3 regions of the Kitasatospora sp. NPDC001603 genome follow, and region 1 is predicted to be linked to each of the others. Evidence: riboswitches for the same ligand, from Rfam matches in the RefSeq annotation. Region 1 holds a riboswitch; each other region holds the start of a gene.
What was found. Region 1 has a riboswitch for cyclic di-AMP ahead of ABT263_RS03475 (C40 family peptidase). Riboswitches for the same ligand answer to the same signal wherever they lie in the genome.
Positions count from the first base shown of each region.

Region 2: it holds a riboswitch for cyclic di-AMP, as region 1 does, so the genes downstream of both, ABT263_RS20125 (M23 family metallopeptidase) here and ABT263_RS03475 (C40 family peptidase) in region 1, are expected to answer to the same signal.
Region 3: it holds a riboswitch for cyclic di-AMP, as region 1 does, so the genes downstream of both, ABT263_RS34270 (transglycosylase family protein) here and ABT263_RS03475 (C40 family peptidase) in region 1, are expected to answer to the same signal.

Region 1 is NZ_JBEPAA010000003.1:127,447-129,704, reverse strand. It holds gene ABT263_RS03475 (C40 family peptidase) at 196-1,344, opposite strand; cyclic di-AMP (ydaO/yuaA leader) riboswitch at 1,355-1,508, opposite strand; gene ABT263_RS03470 (C40 family peptidase) at 1,832-2,258, opposite strand, start outside.
Region 2 is NZ_JBEPAA010000030.1:61,458-63,715, forward strand. It holds gene ABT263_RS20125 (M23 family metallopeptidase) at 89-1,120, opposite strand; cyclic di-AMP (ydaO/yuaA leader) riboswitch at 1,125-1,285, opposite strand; gene ABT263_RS20130 (MFS transporter) at 1,596-2,258, shown strand, end outside.
Region 3 is NZ_JBEPAA010000092.1:8,348-10,605, forward strand. It holds gene ABT263_RS34270 (transglycosylase family protein) at 70-1,008, opposite strand; cyclic di-AMP (ydaO/yuaA leader) riboswitch at 1,014-1,186, opposite strand; gene ABT263_RS34275 (cytochrome P450 family protein) at 1,461-2,258, opposite strand, start outside.

The DNA.
Region 1 (2,258 bases):
CCCGCCGCCGCACCGGTGCGGGCGGCTGTCGAGCGGGAGTCCGGTGGCAGACGTTAGCGAGTCCGGGCGAGCGAGTCCAAACCCCTCCCAACCCGAATATTTGACCCGCAATCGGACATCAGCACGGTCCGGCACGAAAGCCGCAGGCCCGGCCTCCCGCGAGGGGAGACCGGGCCTGCGGGAGCAGACGTCGGATCAGACGCGCACGATGGCCGAGATCGGCAGCATGCTGGCGGTCTCGTACCGGACGTTCGCGCCGGGCTTCGGCGCATGGATGACCTGGCCGCCACCGACGTAGAGCGCGACGTGGCTGCGGTCCGCACGGTAGATGATCAGGTCGCCGGGCTGGGCGTTGGCGATGTTGGTGCCCACGTTGGTACCGGCGGTGGCCTGGGACTGCGAGGTGCGCGGCAGCGACACGTCCGCCTGGGCGTAGGCCCAGCTGGTCAGGCCGGAGCAGTCGAAGGAGCTCGGACCGGCCGCGCCGTAGACGTACGGGGCGCCCAGCTTGCTCTCCGCGGCGGCGATCGCGGCGGCGGCGCGCGAGCCGTTGGCGGCGGGCGCGGACGGCGCGGCGGCGGCGGGCTTGGCGGCCGGCGAGGACGGGGCGGGCAGCTGGTCGCGGGTGTTGTCGCGGGAGGCGCGGTCGGCGTCCGCCTTGGCCTTGGCCTCGGCCTTGGCGGCGTCCGCCTTGGCCTTCGCCTCGGCGGCGGCCTTCTCCTCGGCCGCGCGCATCGCCTGGCGCTCCTGCTCGGACAGCGAGTTGTACAGGTCCTGGGCCTTGGCCAGCTTGCCCTGGACCTCCTCCTTGGAGGCCTTCAGCTGCTGGGTGGTGGCTTCGAGCTCGCCGAGCTTGCCCTGGGCCTCGTTGCGGTCCTGGTCGAGCCTGCGCTGCTGCTCCTGGAGGTCCTTCAGCGCACCGGACTGCGTGCTGCCGGCCTGGTTGATGGCACCGGCCTGGCTGAGGAAGCTGTCCGGGCTGGACGAGAGCATCAGCTGCACGGTCGGCGATATGCCGCCGTTGCGGTACTGCTCGCCGGCGATCTCGGCGAGACCGCCCTGGGCCTCGGTCACCGCGGCCTGCTGACGGGCCACCTTGTCCTGCAGCTCACCGACCTGCTTCTGCAGCTCCTGCTGCTTGGCCTGGGCGCCGTTGAGCTTCTCGGTGGCCTGCTCGGCCTGCTCGTTGAGCTGGTCGATCTGCTCCTTGACCTGATCCTTGGTCGGCGTCGGGTCGGCGTGGGCGCCGGACTGCGCGGAGAGCGCGACCGCCGCGGCGGCGACACCGGTCAGAATCGAGACCCGGGCACGGCCGGCGGGCTTGGGACGACGATGGGACGCCACGAAGGCGGACTCCTTCTTCCTACGTCCGCCTACCGGGTGAGCTGACGGGTTCGGGCCGGAAGCGTGCCCCACGACGCCTCACCGACCGCACGGCGGTCGACCTGGCGCCGATTCACCCCGGAGGAACATGGTTCCCCGGCTCCGTTCCACAGCGCCCCCGACTACTGGACTCCCCGTCGGGCAGATGCTCTGCCCCGCTGCTTCACGAACTCGGCGGTAAACCTCCGCCGCCACCCCTGCTGGGTGATCGACTGTGCGGTGGTTCGAGGCATGACCCTAGTAACAGAACCGTGATCCGTTCAAATCCTTGTCAGAAAAATGCCGGAAGAATATCCAAGTTCATTTGTGAATATGACCGGGTGTGATCACGCGCCCACATGGAGCTGATCGTTTGTCATGATGCGGCCGCAGACACCGACGCCACCCCCGGTTCAGGGGGTGGCGCGGATCACAGGGCCGGATCCCGGCCCGTGGGCATGTCGGTGCGTCAGACCCGGCGGATCGCGTTGATCGGCATCGCGTCGGCCTTCATCACCTTCACCACGTCACCGGTGTGCGGCGCGTGGACCACCATCCCGTTGCCGATGTACATCCCGACGTGGCTGCGGTCCGGGCGGTAGATGATGAGGTCGCCCGGCTGGGCGTCGGCCAGCGAGGCCACCTTCGAGCCGTAGTTGGCCTGCGCCTGCGAGGTGCGCGGCAGCGAGACGCCGGCCTTCGCGTACGACCAGACCATCAGACCGGAGCAGTCGAAGGAGTTCGGGCCGACCGCGCTCCAGACGTACGGCGAACCCTGCTTGCTCATCGCGTTGGCGACGGCCTGCCCGGCGAAGCCGCTGCCCTGCGGCAGGCTGCTCAGGTCGGTGCGCTCGCTGCCGCGCGAGGCCCGGTCGGCCTGCTGCTGGGCGGCCTTC
Region 2 (2,258 bases), on a different contig from region 1:
GTGCGGCGATCACCCGGTCGAGCGGTCACCCGACATGACCATCCCGGGAGGTCGTACGCCCCGCACCCAGCGGAAGTCCGACCTCAGGTCAGAGGGAGACGCCGTGCGCCCGCAGGTAGGCGATCGGGTCGATGTCCGAGCCGTACTCCGAGCCGGTGCGGATCTCGAAGTGCAGGTGCGGGCCGGTCACGTTGCCGGTGGCACCCGAGAGGCCGATCTGCTGGCCGGCGGTGACGGTCTGACCGATCTTCACACCGATCGAGGACAGGTGCGCGTACTCGGCGTAGTGGCCGTCAGCGAGCTTGATCTCGACCTCGTTGCCGTAGGCGCCGCCGTTGCCGGCCTTCACCACGGTGCCGGCGCCGACGGCGCGCAGCGGGGTGCCGGTGGAGGCGACGAAGTCGGCACCGGTGTGGTGACCGGAGGCCCACATCGAGCCGGCCACGCCGTAGGCGGTGCCGAGCTTCGGGTTGGCGAGGGGGGCGACGAAGCCCGAGGTGCTGGCCGCGGCGGCCGGCGCCGCGGGAGCGGCCGGAGCGGCCGGCTTGGCGGCGGGGGCCGCCGGCTTCGCGGCCGGAGCGGCGGGCTTGGCGGCCTGGACCGGCTTCGGGGCGGCGTGCTGGGCGGCCGGCTTCTGCGCGTCCTGCGAGACCTGCGGCTTGGCGGCCGGGGCGGCGGGCTTGGCGGCCTCGGCGGCGGCCGGAGCGGCGGCGGCCTTGGCACCCAGCGCGAGCTGCTGACCCGGGAAGATGAGGTTCGGGTTGGCACCGACGACCGAGCGGTTGTGGTCGTAGAGGGCCTTCCAGCCACCCTCGACCTGCTTGGCGTCGGCGATCTTCGACAGGGTGTCCCCGCCGACGACCTTGTAGCTCTCCTCGGCCGGCGCGGCGGCCGGCTTGGCGGCCTCGGCGGCCGGCTGCGCGGCAGCGGCCGGCGCGGCGTCGACGCTGGTGGCGCCGGTCCAGGTGGAGGTCTGCGCGGGCTTGGCGGCCGGGGCGGTGTGGGCCTGGGCGCTGATGGTGGTCACCAGCGGGAGGGCGAAAGCGGCGCCGGTCACGGCGGTGGCGATGCCGATGCGGGCGGCGCGGGGCAGGGTGATACGACGAGCCTGTGCGGGCATGGCGAACTGTCCTCTCCGACGCCTGCGAGGTGAGCTGTCGGGTTCGGGCTGGAGTTGCCCGGCCGCATAGCGCGGCTTCACCCCAAGCCGGACCGTGAATTCCGGTCCGGCGACTTACCTTTGGGTCCCCCGCTCCTGCCGTACAGAGTTCGGTTCGTACCACCGGGCAGCGGCAGGACTAGGCGTTCCACCCGGTGGCCACCCGGTCCAATGCCGGGCGGTCGCTGAACTAAAACTCATCCGCCCGGGCGAAGCAATGTCGATCTCTTGAATCGACAACCACTACCGGGAAGGCCGTGACACTCCGAATGATCGGCTGCACAGTATGTGCACAATCGATTCACCGCGTGCCACTGATCCACGACGCTCCGCCGATTTCGGTGTCCGTACGCATGCGATCACCTACGGAAAGCCATCCGCCGACACACCCCCGGTGACCCTTGTCACGTCGCCTCCCGGGGCGCACGATCAGGCGGTGGCCACCTCCGAGGCCGGCACCCTGCGCCTGGGCACCGCGCAGGGCCGCTGGGTACTACTGGCGACGGTGCTCGGCTCCAGCATGGCGATGCTCGACGGCACCGTCGTCAACGTCGCACTGCCCCGGATCGGCACCGATCTCGGCGCTCCGCTCGCCGCCCTGCAGTGGACGCTCAACGCCTATCTGCTCACCCTGGCCGGCCTGATCCTGCTCGGCGGCGCGCTCGGTGACCGCTACGGCCGGCGCCGCGTCTTCCTGATCGGCGTGCTCTGGTTCGCCGCCGCCTCGGCGGCCTGCGCCGCGGCCCCCACCATCGAGGTGCTGGTCGCCGCCCGCGCGGTGCAGGGCGTCGGCGGGGCGCTGCTCACCCCCGGCTCGCTGGCGATGCTCCAGGCGGTGTTCCACCCTGACGACCGCTCGGCAGCGGTCGGCCTCTGGTCCGGCCTCGGCGGGGTGTCCGCCGCGATCGGCCCGTTCCTCGGCGGCTGGCTGGTGGACGGCCCCGGCTGGCGGTGGATCTTCCTGTTGAACGTCCCGCTCGCCGCCCTGGTGGTCGCGGTGGCCTCCCGGCACGTCCCGGAGAGCCGGGACGGGAGCGCGACCGGCCGGTTCGACGTCCTCGGCGCGGCGCTGGCCGCGCTCGCGCTGGGCTCGGTCACC
Region 3 (2,258 bases), on a different contig from region 1:
ATGCGGACGAAGGGGGCCGAACCGGCCCCCTTCGTGGCGTCACCGCACGGGGAGTCACCACACGGGCGGTCAGCCGAGGTCGAGCTGCTGGCCCGGGAGGATCAGGTTGGGGTCGGTGCCGACGGTGCCGCGGTTGCCGTCGTACAGCGTCTGCCAGCCGCCGTCGACGCCCTGGGCGGCGGCGATCGTCGACAGGGTGTCACCGGACTGGACGGTGTAGCCGTGCCCGGCGCGCTGCTGGGCGGCGGGAGCGGCCGCGGCCGGGGCGCCGTGGGCGGCGGCGGGGCGGCTGTCCTGGCCCGCGTACCCGCTCGTCTGCTGGGCGGCCTGCTGACCGGCGTACTGCTGGTAGACGCTCTGGTGGCTGGTCCAGTACCAGGCGCCGTCGCTCTGGTACCAGAAGACCTTCGCGTCGGCGTCCCAGCCGGGCTGGCCGGCGAAGCCCGGAGCCCGGTCGTCCTGCTGGGCGGGCTGCTGGGCGGCGGGCTTCGGAGCCTGCTGCTGGGCCGGCTTCTGGGCCGGCTTCTGCGCGGGCTTCTGCGCCGGCTTCGGCGCGGGCTTCGACTGGGCCGGCTTGGCGGCGGCCGTCGGCTCGGCGTCCGAGGAGGTGTCGACCGAGGCCGCGGCCCCGCCCTTGGCCAGGCCCGCCTTCTGGGAGCAGACCGGCCAGGCGCCCGGCCCCTGCGAGGCGAGGACCTTCTCGGCGACCGAGATCTGCTGCGCCCGGCTGGCCTGGTGGGCCTGCGGCGCGTACGAGGTGCCGCCGAACGCCTTCCAGGTGCTGGAGGTGAACTGGAGGCCGCCGTAGAAGCCGTTGCCGGTGTTGATGCCCCAGTTGCCGCCGCTCTCGCACTGGGCGACCGCGTCCCAGGTCGAGGCCGGGGCGGCCGAGGCGCCGGTGGCGGTGAGGAGCGGCAGGGCGAGTCCGACGCCGGCCACGCCGGCAACGGCGATGGCCTTCTCGGTCTGGGTGCGACGACGGTGACGGCCGGTTCCGACGAAGAGCATGGGGAAGTCCCTCTCCGCACGCCTGCGAGGTGAGCTGTCGGGTTCGGACCGGGAGGTGGCCCGGCCGCACGACGCGGACGCCTTCTGCCCGCGCGGGCGGCTTCACCCCAAGCCGTGGGGGACGGCAACAAACCTGGTTCCCCCGCCCCTGCCCAAGGGTTCTGGTCGGTTTCCCGTAACGCGGCGGGCAGGATTCGGCGTTCCGCGCACGAGGTCCGCAGCTGCGAACTCCAGGGAGGGTAGACAGATCCTCACATCAATAACAAGCTCATATCGCAGGTATCACACATAAATTACGGCGCGTGGCCGATCGCCTACCAACGACAGGGCTATGTCCGGTTTGATGCTGATTCATACCTGCAGCCAGGGCGTGTCGGCGACACCCCGTCAGCGTGTCGGGGTCTCGGCACGACGAGATCGAGACACCGCCGGGGGCCGCCGGACGGATTTGCTCAGAGCCCGTCCACCGGTGCCGCGGAGGGCTTCTCGGGGGTGAATTCCACCGGGAGATCGCGCAGTCCACGCATGATCAGGCCACCGCGCCAGCGGAGCTCCTCCGGGCTTGCGGCGAGTCGCAGATCGGGCAACCGGGTGAGCAGGGTGGTGAGCGCCGCGCGCCCCTCCAACCGGGCCAGCGGAGCACCGATGCAGTAGTGGATGCCGTGCCCGAAGCCGAGGTGCGGGTTGTCCGTCCGGGCCAGGTCGAGGGTGTTCTCGTCGGCGAACCGCGCCGGGTCCCGGTCCGCCGCCGCGAGCACCACCAGCACCGGATCGCCGACCGGGATGTCCACGCCGCCGATGGTCAGCGGGCTGGTCGCGAACCGCCAGGTGGCGAGCTCCACCGGACCGTCGTAGCGCAGGAGTTCCTCGATACCGGTCTCCAGCAGCGCGGTCTCACCGCGGGCGATCGAGTCCTGGAGCAGCGCCCGCTGCCCGGGGTTGCGCAGCAGGGCGTAGGTGCCGTTGCCGATCAGGTTCACGGTCGTCTCGAACCCGGCGAAGAGGAGGATGAAGGCCATCGCCGCGGCCTCGTTCTCGGTCAGGTGCTCACCGTGGTCGCTGGCCCGGATCAGCCCCGAGATGAGGTCGTCGCCGGGATCGGCCCGCTTGCGGTGGATCAGCTCCGCCAGGTAGGCGCGCATCCGCTTGACGGCGCGTCCTACCCCGCCGCGCTGCCCGCTGCCGTGGCGGATCATCATGCCCGCCCAGTCCCGGAAGTCGTCCTGGTCCTCGACCGGCACGCCGAGCAG